One region of the Amnibacterium endophyticum genome, then DNA from elsewhere that is predicted to be linked to it. Evidence: predicted binding sites of a transcription regulator. Region 1 holds the regulator's gene; each other region holds the start of a gene.
The links. The regulator HrcA, encoded in region 1, represses chaperone genes, less so after heat shock. The targets are predictions, from matches to a motif close to TTNGCACTCGNNNNNNNCGAGTGCNAA.
Positions count from the first base shown of each region.

Region 2: groL (chaperonin GroEL) is a predicted target of HrcA. The motif match lies at 1,298-1,324, and genes of this name have one in related genera.
Region 3: groES (co-chaperone GroES) is a predicted target of HrcA. The motif match lies at 2,642-2,668, and genes of this name have one in related genera.

Region 1 is NZ_JBHUEA010000017.1:43,072-52,956, forward strand. It holds gene dnaJ (molecular chaperone DnaJ) at 1-820, opposite strand, end outside; gene hrcA (heat-inducible transcriptional repressor HrcA) at 881-1,915, opposite strand; gene ACFSBI_RS11515 (DUF4870 domain-containing protein) at 2,054-2,464, shown strand; gene ACFSBI_RS11520 (DUF4870 domain-containing protein) at 2,485-2,844, shown strand; gene ACFSBI_RS11525 (DUF4870 domain-containing protein) at 2,885-3,262, shown strand; gene hemW (radical SAM family heme chaperone HemW) at 3,279-4,508, opposite strand; gene ACFSBI_RS11535 (HAD family hydrolase) at 4,545-5,213, shown strand; gene ACFSBI_RS11540 (DUF1990 family protein) at 5,256-5,774, opposite strand; gene ACFSBI_RS11545 (DUF1990 family protein) at 5,771-6,382, opposite strand; gene lepA (translation elongation factor 4) at 6,379-8,223, opposite strand; gene ACFSBI_RS11555 (NUDIX hydrolase) at 8,271-8,750, shown strand; gene ACFSBI_RS11560 (RecQ family ATP-dependent DNA helicase) at 8,841-9,885, shown strand, end outside.
Region 2 is NZ_JBHUEA010000009.1:49,511-59,395, reverse strand. It holds gene groL (chaperonin GroEL) at 1-1,218, opposite strand, end outside; gene ACFSBI_RS07565 (cold-shock protein) at 1,449-1,652, opposite strand; gene ACFSBI_RS07560 (LytR C-terminal domain-containing protein) at 1,800-2,387, opposite strand; gene ACFSBI_RS07555 (DUF3263 domain-containing protein) at 2,402-2,698, opposite strand; gene msrB (peptide-methionine (R)-S-oxide reductase MsrB) at 2,845-3,255, shown strand; tRNA gene ACFSBI_RS07545 (tRNA-Thr) at 3,470-3,545, opposite strand; gene ACFSBI_RS07540 (DsbA family protein) at 3,598-4,512, opposite strand; gene ACFSBI_RS07535 (ABC transporter ATP-binding protein) at 4,737-5,834, shown strand; gene ACFSBI_RS07530 (DUF4032 domain-containing protein) at 5,831-7,126, shown strand; gene ACFSBI_RS07525 (hypothetical protein) at 7,223-8,059, opposite strand; gene rlmB (23S rRNA (guanosine(2251)-2'-O)-methyltransferase RlmB) at 8,284-9,240, opposite strand; gene cysS (cysteine--tRNA ligase) at 9,230-9,885, opposite strand, start outside.
Region 3 is NZ_JBHUEA010000007.1:40,406-50,290, reverse strand. It holds gene tsaD (tRNA (adenosine(37)-N6)-threonylcarbamoyltransferase complex transferase subunit TsaD) at 1-998, shown strand, start outside; gene ACFSBI_RS06080 (DUF4190 domain-containing protein) at 1,114-1,419, shown strand; gene ACFSBI_RS06075 (THUMP-like domain-containing protein) at 1,440-2,627, opposite strand; gene groES (co-chaperone GroES) at 2,758-3,054, shown strand; gene rarD (EamA family transporter RarD) at 3,189-4,112, shown strand; gene ACFSBI_RS06060 (ABC transporter substrate-binding protein) at 4,258-5,634, shown strand; gene ACFSBI_RS06055 (branched-chain amino acid ABC transporter permease) at 5,724-7,151, shown strand; gene ACFSBI_RS06050 (branched-chain amino acid ABC transporter permease) at 7,162-8,148, shown strand; gene ACFSBI_RS06045 (ABC transporter ATP-binding protein) at 8,173-9,165, shown strand; gene ACFSBI_RS06040 (ABC transporter ATP-binding protein) at 9,165-9,885, shown strand, end outside.

The DNA of each region.
Region 1 (9,885 bases):
CGAGCGTGATCGTGGTGCCGAGGATCGCGTCGCTCATCTGCACCTCCAGCGTCGCGAGCAGGTCGTCGCCCGCCCGGCTGAAGGTGTCGTGGTGCCGCACCTTGATCTCGAGGTACAGGTCGCCGGCCGGGCCGCCGGCCTGACCGATCTCGCCCTGGCCCGCCAGCTGCAGCCGGAGGCCGGTCTCGACGCCCGCGGGGATGTCGACGGCAACCGTCTTGCGCGCGCGCACCCGGCCCTGGCCGGCGCAGTTCGTGCACGGGTAGGGGATGACGGTGCCGTAGCCGCGGCAGACCGTGCAGGGGCTCGCCGTCATCACGTTGCCGAGCAGGGAGCGGACCGTGCGCTGGATCTGGCCCGACCCGTGGCAGATGTCGCAGGTGCGGACGGTGGTGCCGGGCTGGGTGCAGGCGCCGTCGCAGACGTCGCAGAGCACGGCGGTGTCGATCTCGAGGTCGCGGTGCACGCCGAAGACCACGTCCTGCAGGTCGATCTCGACGCGCAGCAGGGCGTCCTGGCCGCGCTCCTGCCGCGACTTCGGGCCAGCGGCGCGGCCGCCGCCCCCGCCGAAGAACGTCTCGAAGATGTCCCCGAAGCCGAACTGCTGGCCGCCGCCCGAGCCGCCGAGGTCGTACTCCTGGCGCTGCCGCGGGTCCGACAGCACGTCGTAGGCGTGCGTGACGTCCTTGAACCGCTCCGCCGCGTCGGCGCCGGGGTTCACGTCGGGGTGCAGCTGGCGCGCCAGCCGCCGGTAGGCCTTCTTGATGTCGTCGGCGGAGGCGTCGCGGGCGACGCCCAGCACCTCGTAGTGGTCAGCCACAGCGGTTCCTCCTCCCGCCTGCGCGGGACGTGCGGGGCCGCCTCGCGGCGGCGGGTCGGATCACTCCTCGCCGAGGAGTCTGGAGAGGTAGCGGGCGACGGCGCGGATCGCGCCGATGTTGCCCGAGTAGTCCATGCGGGTGGGCCCGAGCACCCCGATGCGGGCGAGCCCGCCGGCCTGGGAACGGTAGCCGCCCGCGAGGATCGACGCCTCCGCGAGGCCCTCGGAGGGGTTCTCGCGGCCGATCGAGACGGACACGCCCCGCCCGTCGAGCTCCATCTCGCGGAAGAGGCGCAGCAGCACCACCTGCTCCTCGATCGCCTCGAGGACGGGGAGGATGCTGCCCGGGAAGTCGCGCTCGGTGCGCGCGAGGTTGGCGGCGCCCGCCATGACGAGCCGGTCCTGCCGACGGTCGTCGACGGCCTCGGCGAGCGCGGCGCCGATCCGGTCGAGGACGCCCCGGCGCGCCGGCGGCAGCGCCTCGCCCACCGCCGCGAGCGCGGGCGGGACGTCCGCGATGAGCCGGCCCACCAGCGTGCCGTTGATCCGGGCGCGCAGGTCGGCGAGCGCCTCGTCGTCCAGCTGGTCCCGGTGCTCCGGCGCGAGCTCGACGACGCGCTGGTCCACGCGGCCGGAGTCCGTGATGAGCACGACGAGCAGGCGGGCCGATGACAGCAGCACGAGCTCGACGTGCCGGACGTAGGAGCGGGGCACGACCGGTACCTGCACCAGCGCGACCTGGTTCGTCAGCTGGGCGAGCACCCGGACGGTGCGGCCGAGCAGCTCGTCGAGGTCGACGCCGCCCTCGAGGAACGCCCGGATCGCGACCCGCTGCGCCGGGCTCAGGGCCCGCACCTCGGCGAGGTGGTCGACGAAGAGGCGGTAGCCCTTGTCGGTCGGCACGCGCCCGCTGGAGGTGTGCGGCGCAGCGATCAGGCCGTCCTCCTCGAGCGCCGCCATGTCGTTGCGGATCGTCGCGGCCGAGACGCCGAAGGCATGCCGATCCACGATGGTCTTCGAGCCCACCGGCTCGCGCGAGGCGACGTAGTCCTGCACGATCACGCGCAGCACCTCCAGCCCCCGCTCCGAGACCATCCCGCTCCCTCCGCTGGCACTCCCCGATCCTGACTGCCAATCGTACCGAAGGGGCTCCGGCCTCTGGCGCGACCGGTCCGCGGATCGCTACCCTGAGCGTCACCCGAAAGGACCGCCGAGCGCGACGAGGAGGGCACGATGTCGGCCCCGTCCCCTGCCAGGCCGCCGCTGTCCGACGCCGACGAACGCCTCTACGCCTCCCTCGCGCACTTCGGCAACATCGTCGGCTTCCTGCCGTCGCTGCTGGTCCTCGTGATCCTCGGCGGCCGCGGCGCCTTCGTGCGCAGCGAGTCGCGGGAGGCGCTGAACTTCTCGCTCACGGCGCTGATCGCCTGGGTCGGGCTCGCGATCCTCGGGCAGATCCTCGATCTCGTCGGCCGCGCGCTGCCCGTCGCCGTCGCCCTCGTGCCCGACCTGCTCGGCTTCCTCGTCGGCCTCGCCCAGCTCGCCGTCTGGGTCGTGGTCGTCGTGCTCTCGATCATCGCCGGGCTGCGCGTGCAGCACGGCGGCGGCTACCGCTATCCCATCGCCCTGCGCCTCGTGCGCTGAACCGGAAGAGGACCACACCCATGTCGTACGAGCAGTCCACGGCGCAGCCGCTGACGCCCGAAAACGAGCGGCTCTACTCGACGCTCATCCACGTGGGCGGCATCGTGATCGGCGTGATCTCGCCGATCATCGGCTACCTGCTGCTGAAGGACCGCGGCGTCTTCGTGCGCGACAACGCGCGGAACGCCCTGAACTTCCAGATCACGATCACGATCGCCGCGGTCGTCGCGTACATCCTGACGGCCATCTCGTTCGGCATCCTGTTCTTCCTGCCGCTCGCGGTCGCGGTCGTGAACGTGGTGTTCTCGATCATCGCCGCGGTCGCCGCGAACCGGGGCGAGGTGTACCGCTACCCGCTCACCATCGCGTTCGTGAAGTAGCGGCACGCGCCGCGAGGCGCCCGACCAGGAGGAGACCCCCGTGACCGATCCAGCACCCGCGGCGCAGCCGCTGACGCCCGAGAACGAGCGGCTGTGGGCGGTCATGTCCCACGTCTCCGCGCTCGTCGGGATCGTGGTCGGCGTCGGCACGATCGGCTGGCTCGGCCCGCTGATCATCTTCCTCGTCTTCAAGGACCGCAGCCCCTTCGTCCGGCAGCAGGCGGCGACCACCCTGAACTTCCAGATCACGATGGCGATCGCGAGCGTGATCGCCATCGCGCTCTGGATCGTGCTGGTCGGCTTCCTGCTGACCGCGGCGATCTACGTCGTGACCATCGTGTTCTCGATCATCGCGGCGGTCTCCGCGAACAAGGGGCGGCCGTACACCTACCCCCTGTCGTTCCCGATGATCCGCTGACGCGGGAGGAGCACCCTCAGGCGACGGGCAGCAGCCGGCGCACCACCGCGTCGGCCAGCAGGCGCCCGGGCCGCGTCAGCACGACCCGTCCCGCGAACGCCGCCGCGGGGTCGACGAGCCCGTCGGCGATCAGCCCCGCCACCTGCCGGCGCCCCTCGGGCGCGAGGCGGGACACGGGGAGCCCGTCGACCAGGCGGGTCTCGAGCAGCACCCGCTCCACGTCCCGCACGTCGGGGGCGAGCGTCTCGCGCCCCGCCGCCGGCGACCGCCCGGCGACGAGCCGCTGCGCGTACGCCGCGGGGTGCTTCACGTTCCACCAGCGGACGCCGCCCACGTGGCTGTGGGCGCCCGGGCCGACGCCCCACCAGTCCTCGCCGGTCCAGTAGGCGAGGTTGTGCCGCGAGCGGTGCGCGTCGCTGCGCGCCCAGTTGCTCACCTCGTACCAGCGCAGGCCCGCCTCGCCGAAGCGCTCGTCCGCGAGGTCGTACATGTCGGCCTGCAGGTCGTCGTCGGGCTCCGGCACCTCGCCGGACCGGATGCGGCGGGCGAGCGCGGTGCCGTCCTCCACGATCAGCGCGTAGGCCGACACGTGGTCGGGCTCGAGCGCGAGCACCGCGTCGAGGCTCGTGCGCCAGTCGGCCAGCGACTCCCCCGGCGTCCCGTAGATGAGGTCGAGGCTGACCTGCAGGCCCGCCTCCCTCGCCCACCCCACGACCTGCGGCACCCGTTCCGGGTCGTGGGTGCGGTCGAGCGTGCGGAGCACGTGCGGGACGGCGGACTGCACGCCGAAGGAGACGCGGGTGAAGCCGGCGTCGGCGAGCAGCCTGAGGCCGGCGGCGTCGATCGAGTCGGGATTCGCCTCCGTCGTCACCTCGGCGCCGTCGGCGAGCCCGAAGCGGTCGCGGACGGCGCCGAGCATCCGGGCGAGGTCGTGGGCGGGCAGCAGGGTCGGGGTGCCGCCGCCGAAGAACACCGTGCTCGCGGGGCGCTCCGGCAGCCCGCTGCCCGCGAGGACCCGCTGCGCGAAGGCCAGCTCCGCCTCGGCGCGGCCCGCGAAGTCCTCGCGGCGCTCCCCGCGCAGCTCGCCGGCCGTGTACGTGTTGAAGTCGCAGTAGCCGCAGCGGACGCGGCAGAAGGGCACGTGCAGGTAGACGCCGAAGCGGCGGTCCGGGGCGCCGTCCCGCGCCGATGCCGGCAGCAGGCCGTCCTCGGGCGCCGGGTCGGCGATCGGCAGGGCGCTGGGCATGACGACCCCATCGTCCCAGCCCGGGAGGATGGACGCGTGCGCATCGTGCTCTGGGACGTCGACGGGACCCTGCTGTACAACTCGGCGAAGGCCGGGACCTTCTACCACGACGCGATCCGGCAGGTCGCGGGCGTCGGACCGGCGCCGGGCGAGCCGCACGCGGTGGAGCACGGGAAGACCGACGCCGGGATCGTGCTCGAGCGCCTGACGCGGTGGGGCGGCGACCCCGCCTACCGCGAGGCGGTCTCCCGCCGGCTCGACGAGCTGTCGGACGCCTACCTCACCGACGCCGCGCGCCGCACCGCCACGGCCGGCGTCGACGACGCGCTGCACGCCGTCGCGGGCGCCGGGTGGACGAACGGCCTGCTCACCGGCAACTCCCGCCATCGCGCGCAGGTCAAGCTGCAGGGCGCGGGCGTCGACGTCGACGCCTTCGACTGGGACCGCTCGTTCTTCGGCGACCGGACCCCGGTGCGCTCGGACCTCACCGCGACGGCGCGGGACGCGCTCGACGGCGCCGCGGCGGTGATCCTCGGCGACACCCCGGCCGACGGTGCGGCGGCCGACGCGGTCGGCTTCCCGTTCATCGCGGTCGCGACCGGCGCGTACGACCAGGAGGCGCTGCGGGCCACGTCCGCGGTGCTCGTGATCCCCGACCTCGTCGAGGGCCTCCCCGCCCTCCTCGAGACGCTGACGGCGCTCTGACCGGTTCCGTTTTGAAGGTGATCCGGCTGCGCCGGATCACCTTCAAAGCGGAACGGCGAGGGCCTCGAGGTAGCGGGTCGTGTACCGCGCCTGGAACGTGCGGCCGACGAGCGGCGCCAGCGAGTACGGGAAGGCGGGCCGGGACAGCGCGCGCAGCTCGAGGACGCAGCGGCCGCGCTCGCGGCGGACGACGAACGACTCCTCGCCGACCTCCGGGTGCCCGCGCAGCGTGCCGTAGACGAAGCCGATCGCGTCCGGCCCGTCGAGCACCCGCACCACGCGCACGGGCGCCGCGACCTCGAGGCGGACCGCACCGAGCCGCAGCAGCGGGATCGCGACCCGCGCCTCCAGCCCCTCCTCGACCCGCCTCGCGTCCCGGCTGGACGGGTCGCGCACGGCGATGCCGCTGCGCCGCTGCACGGCCCAGTCGAGCACCGCGGCGCCCTGCCGTTCGAAGACCTCCGCCGGGCCGACGTCCGCGGTGCGCCGCAGCGCGCGGAACCCGACCGGCACCGCGTCGGTGAGCACCGCTCCGGTCGCGAAGCGGTACGTCGGCGTCATGCCGCGTTGGAGGGGTGCAGCGCGCGCACGATCCGCTCGTCCAGGCGCTTCAGCCGCGTCGCGGTGAGCCGTGCGGCCGGGCTGAAGCGGCCGCCGGAGGAGGCCCAGACGGTGCGCAGCACGGTCCAGACGGCGTCGTCGTCGGCGTGCTCGACCTGCAGGTACTGCTCCATGCAGGCCGCGTGACCGGGCATCGAGCCGAACGCGAAGCCCGTGCGGCCGGGCTCCTCCACCACGGTCACGACCTTGACCGGCCCGGCCCAGGCCGCGGCGTCCGCGGAGGTGATGGTCGCCGTCATCCCGGGGGTCACCCACGGCGTGCCGTCGTCGAGGAAGCGCGGCGCGTCGGTGCGGCTCGCGTCGTCCGCGCGCACGTCCTCCACGCCGAACCCGGCCGCGCGGAGCGCGCCCCAGGTCATCAGCGAGCGCACCGCGGTCTCGAAGCGGTGCGCGCCGCTGCCGAGGCGGTGCCGCTGCTCCGCCGCCGCGAAGCCGGCCGGCGGGTAGGCGACGACGTCCGGCGAGACGCTCGCGCCGAGCGCGGTGTAGTTGAGGCCGGGCACCGCCTGCGCGGCGGTGGACCGGCGCGCAGGGCCCTGCGCGCTCACTTCTTGGCAACCTCGGTGTCCCCGGAGAGCGCCGCGATGAACGCCTCCTGGGGCACGTCGACCCGTCCGATCGTCTTCATCCGCTTCTTGCCCTCCTTCTGCTTCTCGAGCAGCTTGCGCTTGCGGGTGATGTCACCGCCGTAGCACTTCGCCAGCACGTCCTTCCGCATCGCGCGGATCGACTCGCGGGCGATGATCCGGGCGCCGATCGCGGCCTGGATCGGCACCTCGAACTGCTGGCGCGGGATCAGCTTCTTCAGCCGCTCCGTCATCAGCACGCCGTAGGCGTACGCCTTGTCGCGGTGCACGATCGCGCTGAACGCGTCGACCCGCTCCCCCTGCAGCAGGATGTCGACCTTCACGAGGTCGGCGGTCTGCTCCCCCACCGGCTCGTAGTCGAGGCTCGCGTAGCCGGCGGTGCGGCTCTTCAGGTTGTCGAAGAAGTCGAACACGATCTCGCCGAGCGGCATCGTGTACGTGATCTCCACGCGGTCCTCGGACAGGTACTCCATCCCCTGCAACGATCCCCGACGGCTCTGGCACAGCTCCATCACCACGCCGACGTAGTCCTTCGGCGTGAGGATCGCCGCCTTCACGACCGGCTCCCGCACCTCGGCGACCTTGCCGACCGGGTACTCGGACGGGTTCGTGACCGTGACCTGCTTGCCGTCGTCGGTCGCCACCTCGTAGACCACGCTCGGGGCGGTGGCGATGAGGTCGAGCCCGAACTCGCGCTCCAGGCGCTCGGTCACGATCTCGAGGTGCAGCAGGCCGAGGAAGCCGCAGCGGAAGCCGAAGCCCAGCGCGACCGAGGTCTCCGGCTCGTAGACGAGCGCCGCGTCCGACAGCTTCAGCTTGTCGAGCGCCTCGCGCAGCTCGGGGTAGTCGGAGGCGTCGATCGGGTAGAGGCCGCTGAAGACCATCGGCTTCGGCTCGGTGTACCCGGCGAGCGGCTCGGCCGCCGGCTTCACCGCCGTGGTGACCGTGTCGCCGACCTTCGACTGGCGCACGTCCTTCACGCCGGTGATCAGGTAGCCGACCTCGCCGACCCCGAGGCCCTTCGTCGGCACGGGCTCCGGCGAGGAGACGCCGATCTCGAGGACGTCGTGGGCGGCGCGCGTCGACATCATCTGGATCCGCTCGCGAGGGTTCAGCTTCCCGTCGACCATGCGCACGTACGTGATGACGCCGCGGTAGGCGTCGTACACCGAGTCGAAGATCGCCGCGCGCGCGGGCGCCGCGGGGTCGCCGGTGGGCGGCGGGATGCGCTGCACGACGCGGTCGAGCAGCGCCTCGACGCCCATGCCGGTCTTGCCGCTGACGCGGAGCACGTCGGCCGGGTCGCCGCCGATCAGGTTCGCGAGCTCCTCGGCGTACTTCTCCGGGTCGGCCGCGGGCAGGTCGATCTTGTTCAGCACCGGCACGATCTCGAGGTCGTTCTCGAGCGCCAGGTACAGGTTCGCGAGCGTCTGCGCCTCGATGCCCTGGGCGGCGTCGACCAGCAGGATCGCGCCCTCGCAGGCGGCGAGCGATCGGGACACCTCGTACGTGAAGTCGACGTGGCCGGGCGTGTCGATCATGTTCAGCGCGTACGCGTCGCCGCCCACCTGCCACGGCATGCGGACCGCCTGGCTCTTGATCGTGATGCCGCGCTCGCGCTCGATGTCCATCCGGTCGAGGTACTGCGCCCGCGCGTCGCGGTCCGACAGCACGCCCGTGATCCCCAGCATCCGGTCCGCCAGCGTCGACTTGCCGTGGTCGATGTGGGCGATGATGCAGAAGTTGCGGATGCGAGCCGGGTCCGTCGCGGCGGGCTCGAGAGGCGTCTGGGCACGGGGCATGGCGCCGACAGTCTCCCATCGAAGACGCCGCGGGTAGCGTCGGACGCGTGCCGACCCCCGACTTCGTCCTGCAGCTGCGCGAGCGAGTGGGGAACGCGCCCCTCTGGCTGACCGGCACGACCGCGGTCGTGCTCCGCGGGGAGGAGGTGCTGCTGGTGAAGCGCGCCGACAGCGGCGACTGGTCGCCCGTCGCGGGCATCGTCGAGCCGGGCGAGCACACCGCCGACACCGCCGAGCGCGAGGTGTGGGAGGAGGCGCGGGTGCGGGCCGTGGTCGAGCGGCTGGCCGCCGTCGGGGTCACGGAGGAGTACGAGTACCCGAACGGCGACCGCACCCGGTACACCGACCACACCTACCGCCTCCGCTGGGTGTCGGGCGAGCCCGAGGTCGGCGACGACGAGTCGACCGCCGTCGGCTGGTTCCGCCTCGACGACCTGCCGCCGATGCCGGAGCGGTACGCGCAGCGCATCGCCCGCGCGCTCGAGGACCGCGCCGACACGATCCTCGTCCGCGGCCCCGAGGCCTGACGCGCTTTCATCTTGTAGGCGGATCGCGTCGTCACGACGAGATCCGCCTACAAGATGAAGCTGTCGGAGGCGGGTGGCACGGTCGGGCGCATGACCGACCTGCGGACCGACACCCGCGCCGCCGCGCTCGACGTGCTCCGCTCGCTCGTCGGGCGGGACGACGCCGACTTCCACGACGGCCAGTTCGAGGCGATCTCGGCGATCGTCGACGACGCCCGCCGCGCGCTCGTCGTGCAGCGCACGGGGTGGGGGAAGTCCGCCGTCTACTTCGTGGCGACGAGGCTGCTGCGGCAGCGCGGCGCCGGGCCGACGCTGCTCGTGTCCCCGCTGCTCGCGCTGATGCGCGACCAGGTCGCGGCCGCCGCCCGGGCCGGCGTGCGGGCGGCGTCCATCGACTCCGCGAACCCGCACCTGTGGGACGGAGTCCGGGCCTCGCTCGACGCGGACGAGATCGACGTGCTGCTCGTCTCGCCCGAGCGCCTGAATAACCCCGACTTCCGCGACACGCAGCTGCCCGCCCTGATCGAGCGCACCGGCCTGATCGTGATCGACGAGGCGCACTGCATCTCGGACTGGGGCCACGACTTCCGCCCCGACTACCGGCGGCTGCGCGAGCTGGTCGCCGTGGCCGGCGCCACCCCGGTGCTCGCGACCACCGCGACGGCGAACGGGCGCGTCGTGGACGACGTGGCGACGCAGCTCGGAGCCGACGACGTGCTGACGATCCGCGGCCCGCTGGCCCGTGCGTCGCTCCGGCTCGGCGTGCTGCGGACGCCGGACCAGGCCACCCGGCTCGGCTGGCTGGTCGAGCACCTGCGCGACCTGCCCGGCTCCGGCATCGTGTACGCGCTCACGGTCTCGGCGGCGGAGGACACCGCGCGGCTCCTGCGCGAGGCCGGCTACGACGTGCTCGCCTACACCGGGCGCACCGAGAACGCGGAGCGCGAGTCGGCCGAGCAGGCCCTCAAGGACAACCGGGTCAAGGCGCTCGTCGCCACCAGCGCGCTCGGCATGGGGTTCGACAAGCCCGACCTCGGCTTCGTGGTGCACCTCGGCGCCCCCTCCTCCCCCGTCGCCTACTACCAGCAGGTCGGCCGCGCCGGCAGGGCGACCGCCTCCGCCGACGTGCTGCTGC
Region 2 (9,885 bases), on a different contig from region 1:
CTCGACGGCCGCCTTCGCGTTGCGCACGGCGTCCTCGATGCGGTGCTTGCGCTCCTTCAGCTCGACCTCGGTCGCCGCGCCCGCCTTGATGACGGCGACGCCGCCGGCGAGCTTGGCGAGACGCTCCTGCAGCTTCTCGCGGTCGTAGTCGCTGTCGGTGTTGTCGATCTCGTTGCGGATCTGCTGCACGCGGCCGGCGATCTGCTCGGCGTCGCCCGCACCCTCGACGATGGTGGTCTCGTCCTTGGTGATGACGACCTTGCGGGCCTGGCCGAGCAGGTCGAGGGTGACGTTCTCGAGCTTGAGACCGACCTCCTCGCTGATGACCTGGCCGCCGGTCAGGATCGCGATGTCCTGCAGCTGCGCCTTGCGGCGGTCGCCGAAGCCCGGCGCCTTGACGGCGACGGACTTGAAGATGCCGCGGATCTTGTTGACGATCAGGGTCGCGAGCGCCTCGCCGTCGACGTCCTCGGCGATGATCAGCAGCTGCTTGCCGGTCTGGATCACCTTGTCGACGATCGGCAGCAGGTCCTTGATGTTCGAGACCTTGCTGTTGACGATCAGGATGTACGGGTCCTCGAACACCGCCTCCTGACGGTCGGCGTCGGTGACGAAGTACTGCGACAGGAAGCCCTTGTCGAAGCGCATGCCCTCGGTCAGCTCGAGCTCGGTGCCGAAGGTGTTCGACTCCTCGACGGTGACGACGCCCTCCTTGCCGACCTTGTCGATCGCCTCGGCGATGATCTCGCCGATCTGCGGGTCGCCGGCGGAGATGCTCGCGGTCGCGGCGATCTCCTCCTTGGTCTCGACCTCCTTGGCGCCGTCGAGCAGCTCCTGGGACACGGCCGCGACGGCCTTGTCGATACCGCGCTTCAGGCTGATGGGGTCGGCGCCGGCGGCGACGTTGCGGAGGCCCTCGCGCACCAGCGCCTGGGCGAGCACGACGGACGTGGTCGTGCCGTCACCGGCGACGTCGTCCGTCTTCTTCGCGACCTCCTTGACCAGCTCGGCGCCGATCTTCTCGTAGGGGTCCTCGAGCTCGATCTCCTTGGCGATGGAGACGCCGTCGTTCGTGATCGTGGGGGCGCCCCACTTCTTCTCGAGCACGACGTTGCGGCCGCGCGGGCCGAGCGTGACGCGCACGGCGTCGGCGAGGGTGTTCAGGCCGCGCTCGAGGCCGCGGCGGGCCTCCTCGTCGAAGGCAATGATCTTCGCCATAGGTGTTCTCGTCCTCCCTGGACGGTGACGGATGGAAGCCGGCGGCGGGGGTGCCCTGATCGGGCGCCTCACCGGCCGCCTGGCACTCGGCAGGACCGAGTGCCAATCACCAATCCTGGCAGTCGACCCCGGCGACTGCAAGCCGACGGACCTGCGGCGCGCTCAGCCCTCAGCGATCACGCAGCCGCTCATCCCGGCGCCGCGCGGCGGCCCGCTACGACCCCTCGGGATCAGACGGGGCGGACGCCCTCCGCCTGCGGGCCCTTCTGCCCGGACCCGACCTCGAGCTCGACCCGCTGCCCCTCGGCGAGCGAGCGGTAGCCGGTCATGTCGATGGCGCTGTAGTGCACGAACACGTCCTGCGCCCCGCCGTCCAGGGTGATGAACCCGTAACCCTTCTCGGCGTTGAACCACTTGACGGTGCCGCTGGTCATGCGGTGCTGCTCCTCGATCGCGCGGGCGGGCGCGAGGCCCGATGCGCGCCATCAAAGCAGCGCCGGAAGGGCCCGGACGGCCCGTCGAGCCGATCGGCGACGCATCTCAACACGTTCGTAACGGCGGCGAAACACGGCGGCCGCGGATCAGCCCTTCGGGCTCCAGTCGCTGCCGAGCACCACGGTGAGCCGCTGCGAGCCGGGGGCGCCGAAGCGGTCCGTCTTCGCGGTCCGCTCGATGCCGAGCGACTTCGCGAGGCCCTTCGCAGCGCCGAGCTGATCGGCCTCCGCGTAGTAGACGGTCGACGTCGTCCTGTCCTGCACGTCGGCGTTGGCGGTCGAGACCACGTTCCACCGGTCGCCCTGCAGCACCCGGGAGGCGGAGGCCGCGAGGCCGGTCGTGGTCGTCGCGTTCAGCACCGCGACCTTCGCGCCCGGGTCGACCGTGGCAGCCGGCCCGGCTGCGGCGGCCGACACCGGGTTCAGCGGCGTCTCGGCCGCACCCACCCGGCCCTCGATGAATCCGAGCCCGAGCACGCCGACGGCGACGAGCGCGCCCGTCGCGAGCGCGGCCCAGCCGAAGGTGGCCAGACCGCGCCGACGGACCGGTGCGCGGTGCGCGCCGACCCGGGCGAGATCCGCCGGCACGTCGTCGAAGCGGTCGCGCGGGCGGGCTGCGCTGGCGGCGGCGGGGCTCCGGCCTGCTCTGCTCCCCGCGCCGATGGTGATCGGCACGGCTCCGGTGGCGCTCAGCTCGAGTGCCGGCGCAGCAGATCGGCGCGCCGTACCGTTCGAGCATCGCGGAGGCGCTGCAGGCGCTTCACGAGCATGGGGTCCTCCCGGAGGGCTGCGGGCGTCTCGATGATCGCTCCGAGCCGCTGGTAGTAGCGGGCCGCCGAGATGCCGAACTCCTCCCGGATCGCCTCCTCCTTGCGCCCTCCGCGGCGCCACCAGGCGCGCTCGAAGGCGAGGACGGCGAGGTCCCGGGACGACAGCTCGGGCCCGGCGCCCGGCTCCTCGGACGGCTGCGGTCGGGGTTCGTCCATCTGGCTTCCGATCCTCTCCGCGTACGTCCGCTCCCCCGTGTTCGGGGGAATAAGAGGGATGCTAGAAGCGCTGGATCCTCCGACGACGGAAGCGGCGTGTCGTGTCCCGCCGCCCGTGCCCGTTCGAGCCCCGGAGGAGAGCGCAGATGGCGTACGAGATCACCAAGACCGATTCCGAGTGGCGAGCCGCCCTCGACCCGAACGAGTTCAAGGTGCTGCGCGAGGCCGCCACCGAGCGGCCCTGGTCGGGCGCGCTGCTCGACGAGCACCGGCCCGGTCTGTTCCGCTGCAAGGCGTGCGCGGCGCCGCTGTTCACCTCGACGTCGAAGTTCGACTCCGGCTCGGGCTGGCCGTCGTTCTACGAGCCGGTCAGCTTCGACGCCGTCGAGCTGAAGCAGGACCGGACGTGGGGCATGGTCCGCACGGAGGTCCTGTGCGCGACCTGCGGCAGCCACCTCGGCCACCTGTTCGACGACGCACCGCAGACGCCGACCGGCGACCGCTTCTGCATGAACTCGGTCTCGCTGGCGTTCGACGGCGACGCGAAGCAGGACTGATCCGCACGAAGGGCGCCTCGGCTCAGGCCGAGGCGCCCTCCGCCGTCTCCGGCCCCTGCGAGACGCACGCCCGCCTCAGGGCCTGCGGAGCAGCACAGGCTTCGATCCGCCCGCCCACCGGACCCGACCGCAGCGCTGCGAAGCGCAGGCCCGCCTCAGGGCCTGCGAAGCAGCACAGGCTTCGATCCGCCCGCGGATCGAAGCCCATGAACACTGGAGCCGAGAGTCGGAATCGAACCGACGACATCCGCATTACAAGGGCGGCGCTCTACCGACTGAGCTATCCCGGCGTGGCCTCAAGCGTACGGCGGGGCGGCGCGTCGGCGCCGCCCCGCCGCCGGCTCACTTCGAGGCGCTGGGCGTGGGGGTGGGCGTCGGAGTGGCCCCGGTCGTCCCGCCCACGGAGGTGACGAAGGCCCCGAACGCGGCGGTGTCGGAAGGGGCACCGGTGTAGTACTGCCCGTTCACGAGCACCGTCGGGGTGCTGCCGCCCCAGCTGGGCGGCAGCGCGGCGCCCTGCAGCGCGCCGCGCTTCTCGGTGAACTCCGCCGTCCTCGCGGTCACCCAGGCGTCGAACCGGGAGTCCTTGACGGCCTGGCTGACCTGGTCGAGGTTCTTCACGCCGACCTGGCGCGCCACCGCGATGATCTGGTCGTCCGACGGCCCTGACGTGGCCACGCCCTCCTCGGGCTGGATCGCGTACAGCCGCGTGTGGAACGCCTCCCACTCGTTCGGCGACCAGTTGGCGACCGCGGCAGCCGCGTTCGCGGCGCGGGTCGAGTACTTGTCGGGGTAGAGGCGGTCGAGGATCGCCACCGGGTAGTACTGCACGATCGCGGCGCCGCTCTTCACGAGCTCCTCGACCTGCGGCCCGTTGCTGTCCTCGAACTGCTTGCAGTACGGGCAGGCGAAGTCCTCGAAGATCTGGATGCGGACCTTCCCGTCGCTGCTGGTCGCCTCCGGCGACGGGGTGGCGCTGGCGGCGGCGGCCGGCGTCCGCACGGCGGTCAGCTGGGGCCCCTCGAGGGTGATGCCGCCGTTCGCCATGTTCGCCGGACCCGGTCCCGGCGGCCGCACGGAGTTGACGATGATGACCGCGACGACGGCCACGATCGCGATGATCACCGCACCGATCGACACCTGCAGGACCGCGCGGTTGCGCTTCTCCCGCTTCTGCTGCCGCACCCGCTCCTGGCGCGCCTTCTCGCGCGCGGCGTCGCGCCGCTCGTTCTTCGACTGCCTCGGGGCGTTCGACATCCCATCCCTCCACGTGCGCCGACGGGTGGCGACACGGCGATGCAGCGTAATCGGCGTGTCGATGACGGCGTGCCCGGCGCCCTGAGGATCGCCCAAGACGCTCGACCGGCGGCGCGGCGACGTGGGATACTCCATCCGCCGATGCGACGGTGCACCGGCATGACCGACTGGTCATCCTCACTACGGATCGTCCGGCACGTACCTGCCGGTGAAGGAGAACAGCAATGGCGACCGTGACGTACGACCACGCGACGCGGCTCTACCCGGGCGGCACCCGCGCCGCCGTCGACTCGCTCAACCTCGACATCGCGGACGGCGAGTTCCTCGTGCTCGTCGGCCCCTCCGGGTGCGGCAAGTCGACCTCCCTGCGCATGCTCGCGGGCCTCGAGGAGGTCAACGACGGCCACATCTACATCGGCGACAAGGACGTGACCGACATCCCGCCGAAGGACCGCGACATCGCGATGGTCTTCCAGAACTACGCGCTGTACCCGCACATGACCGTCGCCGAGAACATGGGCTTCGCCCTGAAGATCGCCGGCGTCAACAAGGACGAGCGGGCCACCCGCGTCCAGGAGGCCGCGAAGCTGCTCGACCTCGAGCCGTACCTGGCCCGCAAGCCGAAGGCCCTCTCGGGCGGTCAGCGCCAGCGCGTCGCGATGGGCCGTGCGATCGTCCGCCAGCCGCAGGTCTTCCTGATGGACGAGCCGCTGTCGAACCTCGACGCGAAGCTGCGGGTGCAGACGCGCACGCAGATCGCCTCGCTGCAGCGCCGCCTCGGCGTCACCACCGTGTACGTCACGCACGACCAGACCGAGGCGCTCACGATGGGCGACCGCATCTGCGTGCTGAAGGACGGCATCCTGCAGCAGGTCGGCTCGCCGCGCGAGCTGTACGAGCGCCCGGCGAACGTCTTCGTCGCGGGCTTCATCGGCAGCCCGGCGATGAACCTGTTCCCGGCGGACCTGACCGACGAGGGCGTGGCCTTCGGCGGCACCACGCTCCCGCTCACGCGCGAGGTCATCAGCGCCTCGAGCGGCAAGCAGGTCACGGTCGGCGTGCGGCCCGAGGACCTCGAGGTCGGCACGTCCAAGAGCGACGGCCTGCCCGTGACGGTCGACCTCGTCGAGGAGCTCGGCGCGGACGGCTACCTCTACGGCCACGCGGACATGAGCGGCCGCCGCATCGACATCGTGGCGCGGGTCGACGGCCGTCAGCACCCCGAGGTCGGCGACGTCGTCTACCTGCACCCGGCGCAGAACCACACGCACGTGTTCGACGTCGAGTCCGGCGAGCGCCTGTCCGCCGCCGTCACGGCTTGAGCGACGCCTTCGGGGAGTCCCTCTCCATCACCGCGGCCACGGTGGATCCGGCTCTGCTGGATCTGCCGTGGTCGCTCCCCCTCGAGCAGTGGACGAGCGAGCACATCGCGGCGCTGCCCAAGGGCATCTCGCGGCACATCGTGCGCTTCGCGAACCTCTCGGGGTACGTGATCGCGGTCAAGGAGACGTCGGCCGACCTCGCCCAGCGCGAGTACGACATGCTCCGGACGCTGCAGCGCCTCGAGGTGCCGTGCGTCGAGCCGCTCGCGGTCATCCAGGGACGCACCGACGAGAACGGTGCGCCCCTGGAGACCGCGCTCGTCACCCGGCACCTCCGGTTCTCGCTGCCCTACCGCGCGCTCTTCTCGCAGATGCTGCGCCCGGACACCGCGACCCGGCTGGCGGACGCCCTCGCGCTGCTGCTCGTGCGGCTGCACGTCATCGGCTTCTTCTGGGGCGACGTGTCGCTCTCCAACACGCTCTTCCGGCGCGACGCGGGCGCCTTCGCCGCGTACCTGGTCGACGCGGAGACGGGCAAGCTGTACCAGGGCGGCCTGTCGAAGGGGCAGCGGGAGAACGACCTCGAGGTCGCCCGGGTGAACATCGCCGGCGAGCTGATGGACCTGGCCGCGGGCGGGCACGTGGACGAGGACCTCGATCCCCTCGTGACCTCCGAGCGCATCGTCAGCCAGTACCGGATGCTCTGGAACGAGCTGACGGGCCGCGAATCCTTCTCGTCGGCCGAGCGCTGGCGGATCAACCAGCGCGTGGACCGGCTGAACACGCTGGGGTTCGACATCGAGGAGCTGTCGATCCGCACCGCGGAGCACGGCAGCGAGGTCGTCATCCAGCCGAAGGTCGTCGACGCGGGGCACCACACCCGGCGCCTGCTGCGCCTGACCGGGCTGGACGCGGAGGAGAACCAGGCGCGGCGCCTGCTGAACGACCTCGACCAGTGGCGGCACGCCTTCGGCAAGGGCCACCTGGACGAGGAGATGGCGGCGCACGAGTGGGTCGCGGGCGTCTTCGAGCCCGTGATCCGCGCCATCCCCCGCGAGCTGCGGGGGAAGCTCGAGTCCGCGGAGATCTTCCACCAGGTGCTCGAGCACCGCTGGTTCATGTCGGAGCGCCAGTCGCGGGACGTGCCGCTGGCCGAGGCGCTGAACTCCTACGTCGAGGAGATCCTGCGGCACCGCCGCGACGAGGCCGCGCTCCTCGAGCCCGTCACCGGCGGTCTCGCGGTGCCGACCCGGATCAGCGCCGGCCCGGAGGACTGGCGCGCCACCGTCTGACCGGCGCCCGTCTCCTGCAGCAGGATCGCTGCCTTCCAGCAGGATCCCTGCCCGTCAGCCCACCTGCTGGAGGGCGGAGATCCTGCTGCAGGGCGCTCACGGCGCGACCGGCGCGTGCTGCGCCATCACCGCCACGATCGCGTCGAACACCTCCCGCCAGCGGTAGACGATCGCCGCGTAGGAGAACTGCAGGACGATCCGTCCCTCCCGCATGACCCGGACCACCCGGGCGCGATCGCGAGTGAACGCCTCCTGCTGAGCGTGGTGCTCGCGCCCGTCCGCCTCGATCGCGAGCCAGCCGTCGATCTCCAGGTCGAGGCGGTCCCGGCTGCGCAGCACCACCTGGATCGACGTCGAGATGCCGCTCACCGCGAGCCGGTACCGGAGGATCGACTCGGTCCCCGACTCGCTTCGGGCATCGAGGTGCGTCAGGAGATGGTGGTTGCGCTCCGGGCCGCGCCGCACGAGCGCCTCCAACCGGTTGCGCGACATCAGCCGCCGGCGCAGCAACGAGTCGAGGACGGCGACGAGCATGTGCGGCGGCTGGCACTCGAGGGCGTCGCGGAGCGCGAGATCGATGGGCGGGACCGCGAAGGCCGAGCCGCCCGCCATCTGCCGTCCGTGCCAGTGCCGGACGACCCCGACGCCCTGATCCCTGCCGGCGGATCTGCGCCCGGAGGCCGAAGGCGGGAAGAAGACGTGGAGGCCGCTGTCGGGCGGGCACCACGCCCCGTGGAGCCGGAGCGCCGACACGCAGCCCACCCGCCCTCCCATCCTCATGGCGAGCACGGCCTCCTGCGGCGTGCTCGAGGTGCCGTACCAGCCGTCGATGACGCGGAACCTCTCCCCGCACTCGATGGACGCCCGGATCGACTGCTTCGTCTCCCCGAGCGCTCGGAGCTCGGCGGTCGTGAAGAACGAGAACGTGCCCATGCCGAGAACCCTGGCCCGCCCGGAGGGCCGGCGGACGGGATCTGCTCCTCGGATCCAGGATCCCGCCCGCTCATGACCTGGGGAGGAGCGGACTCCTCCCCATCCCGCGATCACCCCGCAGGATCCCCGCCTGCCCTTCAGCAGGACCCCTGCCCTCGAGCAGTGGATCGGACGGGCAGATCTCCTGCTCGAGGGCAGGGATCCTGCTGACGGGCTCCGCGGGGCTACTCGGAGGCGGCGCGGGTCGTGGCGATCGCGTAGAGCGCGATCGAGGTGGCGACCGACGCGTTCAGCGACTCGGTGGCGCGGCCGATCGGGATGGAGACGATCTGGTCGCACAGCTCGCGCACCAGGCGGGAGAGCCCCTGGCCCTCGCTGCCCGCGACCACGAGCAGCGGCCGGTCCGCCAGCTCGAAGGACGGCAGGGCGACGTCGCCGTCGCCGTCGAGGCCGATCACGAAGACGCCCCGCTGCTTGTAGGCGGTGACCGTCTGCGCGAGGTTCGACGCCATCGCGACCGGCACCCGCGCGACCGCCCCGGCCGACGACCGCCAGGCGGCGGCCGTCACGCCCGCGGAGCGCCGTTGCGGCAGCACGACGCCGCTGCCGCCGAACGCGCCGACCGAGCGGATGATGGCGCCGAGGTTGCGCGGGTCGGTCACGCCGTCGAGCGCGACGACGAGCGCCGGCGTCGCACCCTCCAGCAGGTCGAACGGGTGCGCGTACTCGTACGGCTTCACCGACAGGGCGACGCCCTGGTGCAGCAGGTCGCCGCCGGTCAGCCGGTCCAGCTCGGGCCGCATCACCTCGAGCACGGGCAGGTCCCGCCGGTTCGCGATCGACAGGATCTCGCGGACGCGGTCGTCCACCTCCATGCGCGCGGCGAGGTGGAGGGTCGTGGCGGGGATGCGCGCGCGCAGCGCCTCGAGCACCGCGTTGCGCCCCGTCACGATCTCGTCGCCGGACGCCTTCCGAGCCCGCGGCGCCTGCCGCGGCGCACCCTGCCCGCGCTTCTCCGCGAGCCGCTCGGCGGCCCGCTTGCGCTTGTGCGCGGCGTGGTACTCGCGGTCCTCCGCCTTCGGCGTCGGGCCCTTCCCCTCCAGCGCCTTGCGCCCGCGGCCTCCGCTGCCGACCTTGGTGCCCTTCAGGTTCGGGCTGCGCCGTCTCGAATCACCGGCCATCGATGCTCCACCTCGTCCCGTCCGCGCCGTCCTCGAGCGCGATGCCCGCGGCGGCCAGCTCGTCCCGCACGCGGTCCGCGGCGGCCCAGTCCTTCGCGCGCCGCGCGGCGGCCCGCTCGTCGAGGAGCCGCTGCACGAGCGCGTCGAGCGCCCCGGCGGCGGCGTCCCCCGCACCCGGCTGCGCGACCGGGTCGACCCCGAGCACGCCCGTCATCGCCCGCACCTCGGCGAGCGCGCGCCCGGCCGCGTCCGGCTCCCCCGCGTCGACCGCCTGGTTGCCGCGGCGCAGCGTCTCGTGCAGCACCGCGAGCGCCTGCGGCACGTTCAGGTCCTCGTCCATCGCCGCCGCGAACGCCTCGGGCACCGGCGCGGCCGTCGCCGTGGCGCCTGCCGCCTCAGCCCGCTCGACGAAGCGCTCGATGCGCGCGACCGCCTCCTCCGCCTCGATCAGCGCACCGGGGTGGTGGTCGAGGTCGGAGCGGTAGTGGGCCGCCGCGAGCGCGTAGCGGACGACCACCGGGCGCGCGGCGCCCAGGAGCTCGGCGGCGAAGGCGGAGTTGCCGAGCGACTTCGACATCTTCTGGCCGGCGACCGTCACGAGCCCGTTGTGCACCCAGAGGCGGGCGAAGGGGCTGCCGGCGGCGC
Region 3 (9,885 bases), on a different contig from region 1:
TCGGGATCGTGCGGGGCCGCGAGGTGCTCGCGAACACCATCGCGAGCTCGATGGCGGAGCAGGCCCGCTACGGCGGCGTCGTGCCCGAGATCGCCGCCCGGGCGCACCTCGAGGCGCTCCGCCCCACGCTCGACGCGGCGCTCGCGGAGGCGGGCGTCGGGCTCGGCGACCTCGACGCGATCGCGGTGACCGCCGGGCCCGGGCTCGCCGGCGCGCTGATGGTGGGCGTCGGCGCGGCCAAGGGGCTCGCGGCCGCGACCGGGCTGCCGCTGCACGGCGTGAACCACCTCGTCGGCCACGTGACCGCCGACCTGCTGCACGCCCGCGGCGCGGAGCCGCAGCCGGAGGAGCTCCCGACCGTGGCGCTGCTCGTCTCCGGCGGCCACACCTCCCTGCTGCTGGTCCGCGACCTGCTGACCGACGTCGAGCCCCTCGGCGAGACCCTCGACGACGCGGCGGGGGAGGCGTTCGACAAGACCGCCCGCCTGCTCGGCCTGCCCTACCCGGGCGGCCCCTCGATCGACGCGGCGGCCGCCGACGGCGACCCGGCCGCGATCCGCTTCCCTCGCGGGCTCTCGAGCGGCAAGGACCGGCAGCGGCACCGCTTCGACTTCTCCTTCTCCGGACTGAAGACCGCGGTCGCGCGGCACGTGGAGGCGGCGGGCGACGACCTGCGCGTCGCCGACGTCGCGGCGGGCTTCCGCGAGGCGGTCGTCGACGTCCTCGTGACGAAGGCGCTCGACGCCTGCGCCGAGACGGGGGTGCCGCGGCTGCTGCTGGGCGGCGGCGTGGTGGCGAACCGCCGGCTCCGCGACGTCGCCGTTCAGCGGTGCGCGGCGGCCGGCGTGGCGCTCCGCATCCCGCCCTTCTCGCTGTGCACCGACAACGGGGCCATGATCGCGGGCCTCGGCGCCCGGCTCGTCGCCGCGGGCGTCGCGCCGAGCCCCCTCGGCTTCGGCGTCGACTCGACCCTGCCCGTCCCGGTCGTCCAGGTCTGACGCCGGCGCTCCGCCCGGGACCGGGCGCGGATCGCGCTGGACACGGCCCCTCGGTCCGTTGACACCCCGCTCCGTGCGCTGGGACCATGACGGACCGTCCCCACGTGAGGAAGCCATGAGCGACTACCAGCCCACGCCCCCGAGCTCGACCCCCTACACCGGGGCGCCGTCCACCCAGGGGCGCACGAACGTGCTCGCGATCATCGCGCTCGTCCTCGCGTTCGTGGTCGCGCCCGGCGGCATCATCTGCGGCCACATCGCCCTCAGCCAGATCAAGCGCACGGGGGAGCAGGGCCGCGGCCTCGCGCTCGCCGGCACGATCCTCGGCTACGTCTTCACGATCGGCTACGTGCTGCTGTTCGTCGGGTTCGTCGCACTCGCGGTCGCGGTCAACAACTCCGGATTCTCGACCAGCCCCTGACCGCGCCCCCGGGCATCGGCTCAGCGGAGGCGGCGGCACAGCAGCGCGACGCGGCGCTTGATCGTCCGCGTCGCGATGAGCACCGCCTCGCCGTCGCCCTTGAGGCCGAGCCGGCGCCGGAACGCGGCCGGCTCGAGGTCCACGCCGCGCTTCTTGACCTCGAGCCGCCCGATCCCGCGCGCCCGCAGCTCGCGGGCGATGAGGCGCGGGTCGAGGGGGAGCACCGCCTCCACGGCGAAGCGGTCGAGGAACGGCGACGCCTCGATCGCATCGCCGGTCAGGTAGGCGATGCCGGGCCCGACCGGGTGCGAGCCCGTGGCCCGCGCCAGGTCGCCGAGCAGGCCCGACCGGATCACCGCGCCGTCGGGCTCCGCGACGACCCCGCCGAGCGGCCCCGGCGGCACGTCGACCGCGGGACCCGGCCCGGTCAGCTCCGCGGCGCCGGCACGGCCGAGCACGAGCGCGGCGCGACCGGTGCCGGGCCGCGCGAGACCGCCGGACCAGAGCACCAGCTCGGCGACCTCGCGCCCGCTCGACACCCACTGCGCCTCCACGCCCGGCGGGATCAGCTCGTGGTCGAGGCCCGGCGCCAGCTTGACCCCGGCGGCCCGCTCGCTGAGGAGCCCGGCGACGAAGTCGAGGGACGGGGACCAGTCGTCCGGGCGCAGGCGACGGGTGTCGGAGTGCCCGGCGGTGCGTCGCGCCGGGTCGAGCCAGACCGCGGCGCCGTCCGCCGCCTCCGTCGTCTCGGCCTCGCCGACCTCGACGCGGGCGCCCGGGAACGGGGCGAGGTTGTGCCGGGCGAGCGCAGCGGTGACCGGGTCCCGCTCCACGGCCCGCACCGCGAGGCCCGCGGCCGCGAAGGCGAGCGCGTCGCCCCCGATCCCGCAGCCCAGGTCGACGACGTCGTCGAAGCCGGCGGCCCGCACCCGTGCCGCGTGCTCCGCCGCGACCTCGCGGCGGGTCGCCTGCTCGAGCCCGGCCCGGGTCAGCAGCAGTCGCGCCGCATCCGGGCCGAGCCGCCCGGCGGCCCGCCGACGCAGGTCGGCCTGCGTGAGCAGGGCGGCGGTCTCGCCGGCCGAGAAGCCCGCCCGGCGCAGCGCCGCGGAGCGGGCGAACGGATCGGGCGTCCCCGGCAGCGCGGCCTCGGCCTCGAGCGCGGCGGCTCCCCGCGGGCTCATCAGGAGGTCCGCCTCCGCCTGCTCCACGGCCGTCACCGTACCTGGCACTCGGGTTGGACGAGTGCCAGGCGGGGTGCGTAGGATCGCTGACCGGCGAACGGCCTCCAGCCGGGCGCCGACGAACGTTCACGCCATACACGGAAAGCAGAGGTGGACCGTGCCGGTCTCCATCAAGCCGCTCGAGGACCGCATCGTCATCAGCCAGGTCGACGCCGAGCAGACCACGGCCTCGGGCCTGGTCATCCCGGACACCGCGAAGGAGAAGCCCCAGGAGGGCGAGGTCGTGGCCGTGGGCCCCGGCCGCATCGACGACAACGGCAACCGCGTGCCGCTCGACGTCGCCGTCGGCGACCGCGTCATCTACTCCAAGTACGGCGGCACCGAGGTCAAGGTCTCGGGCGAGGACTACCTGGTCCTCTCCGCCCGCGACGTGCTGGCGGTCGTCGTCCGCTGACGACGCATCAGCAGGAAGGGGCTCGCGCCGACGGCGCGGGCCCCTTCTCGCGTTCCCGCCGGTCCGCGTCGCCCGATGACGACGGCGCGCGCCGGCGGACGGCCGGCGTCGTCCCGCAGCAGTAGCGTCGTCCGGTGCCCGACGAGACCAGCTCGCGACGAGCCGGTCTCGCCTACGGGATCGGCGCCTACGCCCTCTGGGGCGCGATGCCCGTCTACTTCCTGCAGATGCGCCCCGCCGGCCCGTTCGAGATCGTCGGCTGGCGCATCCTCTTCTCCCTCGTCTTCTGCGCGCTGCTGATCGTCGCGACGCGATCCTGGCAGCGCCTCCGCGCGGTGCTGCACGACCGGCGAGCGGCGCTGCTCTTCGGGCTCGCCGGTGCGCTCGTCTACATCAACTGGACCATCTACGTCGGCGCCACCACCACCGGGCACGTCGTGGAGGCGGCCCTCGGCTACTTCATCAACCCGATCGTCACCGTGCTGCTCGGCGTCGTGGTGCTGCGGGAGCGGCTGCGCCCCGGGCAGTGGGCCGCGGTCGCCGTCAGCGCGATCGCCGTCGTGGTGCTCGGCGTCGAAGGCGGCACGCCGCCGCTGATCTCGCTCGGCCTCGCCTTCTCGTTCGGGCTCTACGGCCTCGTGAAGAAGCGGGCCGGCGCCCGCGTCGACCCGCTGTCCGGGCTGACGCTCGAGACGGTCTGGCTCGCGCCGGTGGCGGTCGTGCAGCTGCTCGTCCTGGGCCTCGGCTCCGGGCTCGCGTTCGGGACGGCGGGGTGGTACCCGAGCCTCATGCTGGCCTCCGCGGGCGTCGGGACCGCGGTGCCCCTCCTGCTGTTCGCGTCGTCGACGCGACGGCTGCCGCTGTCCGTCGCCGGCTTCCTGCAGTACCTGGCGCCGATCCTGCAGTTCGCGACCGGCGTGTTCCTGCTGCACGAGCCGATGTCGCCCGGGCGCTGGGCCGGCTTCGCACTGGTCTGGACGGCACTGGTGCTGCTCGTCGGCGAGACCCTCCTGCACGGCGGACTCCGCCGCAGGGCGGCGCCCGTCCCGATCGCGTGACCCCTGCTTCGAGGGTCACGGATTGCTAACGATGGGCCGTATCCGCCCATTCTGGAAACATGCTTGGAACACGGCATCCCTACGGTTGCCGCACCGTGCTCCCCAGGGCGCGTCTGCCATCACACGACAGAACTGAAGGATCCGAATGCTTGGACACCTGCGTCAGGGCCGCCGCCTCGCCGCCCTCGCCATCGGCGCCACGGCCGCGATCAGTCTCGCCGCCTGCTCCGGCACCTCCCAGAGCGGCAACAGCGCCGCTCCGTCCACCGGCGCGTCCTCCTCGGCGTCCACCAGCGCCGAGGCGCTCCCGGCCGTTGCGACCTGCACGGGCAACGAGGACGAGAAGACGACCTTCAAGCTCGGCACCTTCCTGCCGCTGACCGGCTCGCTCGCCTTCCTCGGCCCGGCCGCCGTGGCCGGCTCCGGCCAGGCGCTGTCCGAGATCGCCGCCGCCGGCGGGGTGAACGGCGAGGCCCCCTGCGTCCTCGGCGTCGACTCGAGCGACACCGACAACCCGACCATCGGGCTCAACAACGTCAAGAAGCTGCTCGCCGCGAACGTGTCGGCGATCCTCGGTGCGGAGTCGTCCAGCGTCACGCTGAACGTGCTGCCGACCGTCGAGGCGCAGAGCACCGTGATGTTCTCCCCGGCGAACACCGCGGACGAGCTGTCGGGCGCCTCGAAGTGGTACTTCCGCGACGCGCCGAACAACACGGTCGAGGGCAACGCGCTCGGCCAGCAGATCGTCACCGACGGCCACAGCAAGACCGCGATCCTCGTCTTCAACGACGCGTACGGCACCAACCTCCGCGACGCGACGCAGAAGGCGATCGAGGAGGCCGGCGGCTCGGTCGTCTACGGCGCCAAGGGCAAGGGCCAGGAGTTCCCGTCGACCGAGACCAACTTCAGCGGCATCGTCTCCGACGCCCTCGCGACGAACCCCGACTCGCTCGTCATCATCGCCTTCGCGCAGACGTACCAGATCCTCCCGGCGCTGGCCTCCGCGAACTTCGACTTCAAGAACGCCTACTTCGTGGACGGCAACCTGAACGACTACTCGAAGGACGCGAACGGCAAGGACACCTCCAGCCAGCCCGACCTGACGGGTGCGAAGGGCGCCACGCAGGGCGCGAACCCCTCCGAGGACCTGAAGAACCTGCTGACCGGCTGGTACAAGAAGAACGAGCCGAACGCGAAGCCGATCACGGCCTTCGGGTACGGCGCCGAGTCCTACGACGCCACGATGATCATGGCGCTCGCCGCCCAGCGGGGCGGTTCCTCCGACCCGGCCACGATCCAGGAGAACATCCTGCCGGTCACCGGTTCCGAGAACGGCAAGGTCTGCAAGACCTACAAGGACTGCCTCGACCTGCTGAAGGGCGGGACCAAGAACATCTGGTTCCAGGGCTACTCGGGCATCGGTCCGCTGAACGAGGACCACGACCCCTCGACCGGCTACATCTCGATCTACCAGTACGAGGGCAAGTCGCCCAGCAAGTTCCTCCAGGCCGTCAAGGGCTGATCAGGGGATGAACACGGGGCCCGGCCGGCATCACGCCGGCCCGGCCCCGATCCCGGTCCTGCCCGTCCACGACCGAGCGGAGCGCCGCCGTGCCTTCTTCCGTCCGTAACGCCCGCACCCGCCGGGCCAACCCGCTGATCCTCCTGCTCGCCCTGCTCGGCGCCGCGCTCGCGGTGCTGACCGGAGCGGCCCCCGCCACCGCCGCGACGACGCCGTCGCCGACGCCCAGCTCGTCCGTGACGGGGAGCCCGACGCCGAGCCCCTCGGCCAGCGTCGTCGAGAACGCCACCATCCAGGCCGTCGCACCGCCCTGCCGCGTCGACGCGGGGTCGGGCTGCATCGCCGGCACCCTCCGCGACGGCAACGGGAACGCCGTCAAGGGCGTGCGGGTGGCCGTGAGCACCTCCTCCGGCGACACCGCCACCGCCACCTCCACCGCGACCGGGCAGTTCGCCTTCAAGGTCAGCGAGAGCGGCACCTACAACCTCACGGTGAACCGCGGCACGCTGCCGAACGGGGTCACCGCGCCGGAGAACACCCGCCAGGTCCAGGCCGTCGTCGGCGCGCTCCGCGCCGCCTTCTTCCCGCTCGAGGGCACCTTCAGCGGCTCGGAGGCGACGGGGACGCAGCAGAACAACTCGTTCCTCGCCCGCGCCTGGCGCCAGGTGTCGCAGGGGCTGCTGCTCGGCCTGCTGCTCGCCCTCGCCGCGATCGGCCTGTCGTTGATCTACGGCACCACGGGCCTGTCGAACTTCGCGCACGCGGAGCAGGTGACGCTCGGCGGCCTGCTCGGCTACCTCTTCGCCATCCAGCTCGGGCTGCCCTTCGTGCTCGCCACCGTGCTGGCGGTGATCTGCTGCGCCGCGACGGGCTACGTGCAGGACCGGTTGCTCTGGTCGCCGCTCAGACGCAAGGGGCTGCCCCTGACGCAGCTGATGGTCGTCACCATCGGTCTGTCGCTCGCGGCCCAGTACCTGTTCCAGTACCTGTTCGGCCCGCAGGTCCTGCCGGTGTCGAACAGCATCCAGCGCAACACGGGACCGCTCGACATCACGCCCGCCGCGTACTGGTCGATGCTCGTCTCGATCGTGGTGCTCGTGCTCGTCGGTCTCGCGCTGCAGCGGACCCGGCTCGGCCGGGCGGCCCGCGCGGTCGCCGACAACCGGGCGCTCGCCGCCGCCTCCGGTATCGACGTGGACTTCGTCATCCGCGTGATCTGGACCGTGGCGATGGGGCTCGCGGGACTCTCCGGCGTCCTCTACGGCCTCGTGTACGGCGGCGTCTCCTGGAGCACCGGCGTCGCCCTGCTGCTGCTGCTCTTCGCGGCGGTCACCCTGGGCGGACTCGGCACCGCGTTCGGCGCTCTGGTCGGGTCGCTCGTGATCGGCCTGGTCGTGCAGCTGTCGACCCTGTTCCTGTCCAACAACGTCAAGTACGCGACCGCGCTGCTGATCCTCATCGTGGTCCTGATCTTCCGGCCCCAGGGCATCCTGGGCCGGAAGGAACGCGTCGGCTGAAGGGCGTCCCATGTTCATCTCAGACCTCTTCGTCGGCTTCGGGGCGCAGATCCTGTCGTCGGTGACCGCAGCCTTCGCGCTGGCGGCGATCGGCCTCAACATCCACTTCGGGTACACGGGCCTCGTGAACATCGGTCAGGCCGGCTTCATGCTGCTCGGCGCCTACGGGCTCGCGCTCACGATCCGCTACACCGGCAGCTTCGTGCTCGGGGTGATCGCGGGCGTGCTCGCGGCGGTGATCTTCGCGTTCATCCTCGGCCTGCCGACGCTGAAGCTGCGCGGCGACTACCTGGCGATCGTGACGATCGCCGCGGCCGAGATCGTGCGGATCGTCGGCGGCGACCAGGCGCTCGCGCCGGTCACCGGCGGCGTCGCGGGCATCCAGGGCAGCCAGTACCAGCCGGCCTTCACCGCGCTGTCGCCGTTCGGCCCGTCCGGCACGTTCACGATCGGCCCGTACACCTACCCGCTCAGCGCCGGTGACAGCTGGTGGCTGCGGATCGTGGGCTGGGGCCTCGTCGGACTGGCCGTGGTGCTCGTGCTGCTGCTCATGCACAGCCCGTGGGGCCGGGTGCTGCGCGGCATCCGCGAGGACGAGGACGCCATGCGCAGCCTCGGCAAGAACGTCTACCTGTACAAGATGCAGAGCCTCGTGCTCGGCGGCGCGATCGGCGCGCTCGGCGGGATGGTCTACGTGCTGTCCGCGTCCGTGCAGCCCGACTCGCTCGGTCGCACGACGACGTTCCTGCTCTACACGGGCCTGCTGCTCGGCGGCGCCGCGACGGTCTTCGGGCCGGTCGTCGGGGTGATCCTGTACTTCATCATCATCTCGGCGCTGCAGGCGTTCGTCGGCGAGTTCGTGCCGACGACCATCGTCAGCGCGCAGCAGATCCCGCAGATCACGTTCATCCTGGTCGGGATCGGGCTGATGCTGCTCGTGATCTTCCGCCCGCAGGGCATCCTGGGGAACAAGAAGGAGCTGCGGTTCGGTGACTGAACCGCAGCGGCAGGGAGCGTTCCGATGACCGAGACCGCCGTCCGCGCGTCCGACGCGGACTACCCGTACGACCGGCAGGCGCTGCGCGCCGAGCTCGACCAGGTGCCGCAGGAGCCCGGCAGCGCCAAGCCGCAGCCGATCCTGGCGGTCGACCACGTGGTGCGCCGCTTCGGCGGCATGACCGCGGTGGACGTCGACCACCTCGAGGTGCAGCGGGGGGCGATCACCGCGCTGATCGGCCCCAACGGTGCGGGGAAGACGACCTTCTTCAACCTCATCACCGGGTTCGACCGGCCGAACTCTGCGAAGCCGCGCTTCGGCGGCGGCGCGGGCCCCTTCGCGGGCTGGCGGTTCCAGGGCCGCAGCCTGACGGCCACCAGCGCGTACAAGGTCGCCGAGTCCGGGATGGTGCGGACCTTCCAGCTGACCAAGGCGCTCGAGGCGATGACGGTCATGGACAACATGCTCATCGGCTCGCAGAGCCAGCCGGGGGAGCGGCTGCTCACATCGCTGGCGCGGCCGGCCTGGCGCAAGCGCGAGGCGGAGATCCGCGAGAAGGCCGACGAGCTGCTCGCCCGCTTCAAGCTGGACGCGAAGAAGGACGACTACGCGGGCAGCCTGTCCGGCGGGCAGCGCAAGCTGCTCGAGATGGCCCGGGCGCTCATGAGCGACCCGGCGATGATCATGCTCGACGAGCCGATGGCGGGCGTGAACCCGGCGCTGACGCAGTCGCTGCTCGGGCACATCCAGGACCTGCGCGACCGCGGCACCACCGTGCTGTTCGTCGAGCACGACATGCACATGGTCCGGCACATCTCCGACTGGGTCGTGGTCATGGCCGAGGGGCGCATCGTCGCCGAGGGGCCGCCCGCCACGGTCATGGAGCACCAGGCCGTCGTGGACGCCTACCTGGGCTCGCACCACGACAAGGACCTCGGCGACGACAGCGTGCTCGACGAGGACTTCGAGAAGGCGGCGGCCGAGGAGGCCGCCGAGCGCGCGGAAGGGTCTGCCTGATGGTCGAGTACACCGGGACCGGTGCGCCGGTCGTCGACGCGCAGCACCTCGACGCGGGCTACCTGCCGGGGATCAACATCCTGAACGACTGCAGCCTGCAGGCGTACCCGGGCGAGCTGATCGGCATCATCGGCCCGAACGGGGCCGGCAAGTCCACCCTGCTGAAGTCCCTCTTCGGGCTCGTGCCGGTGCGCAGCGGCACCGTGACGCTGAACGGCGAGGACATCACGAACCAGAAGGCGAACCGCCTCGTGCAGGCCGGCGTCGGCTTCGTGCCCCAGACGAACAACGTCTTCCCCTCGCTCACCATCGAGGAGAACCTGCAGATGGGGCTGTACCTCCGGCCGCGCAGGCTGTCGGAGCGGCTCGAGGCGATCTACGACCTCTTCCCGGTGCTCGGGCAGCGCCGCAGCCAGCGCGCCGGCGGCCTCTCGGGCGGCGAGCGGCAGTCCGTGGCGATGGCGCGGGCGCTCATGATGGAGCCGTCCGTGCTGCTGCTCGACGAGCCGTCGGCGGGGCTGTCGCCGGTGCGGCAGGACGAGACCTTCATCCGCACCCGGAAGATCAACCGCACCGGCGTGACCGTGATCATGGTCGAGCAGAACGCGCGCCGCTGCCTGCAGATCTGCGACCGCGGCTACGTGCTCGACCAGGGGCGGAACAGCTACACGGGGACCGGCCGCGAGCTGGCCGACGACCCGAAGGTCATCGAGCTGTACC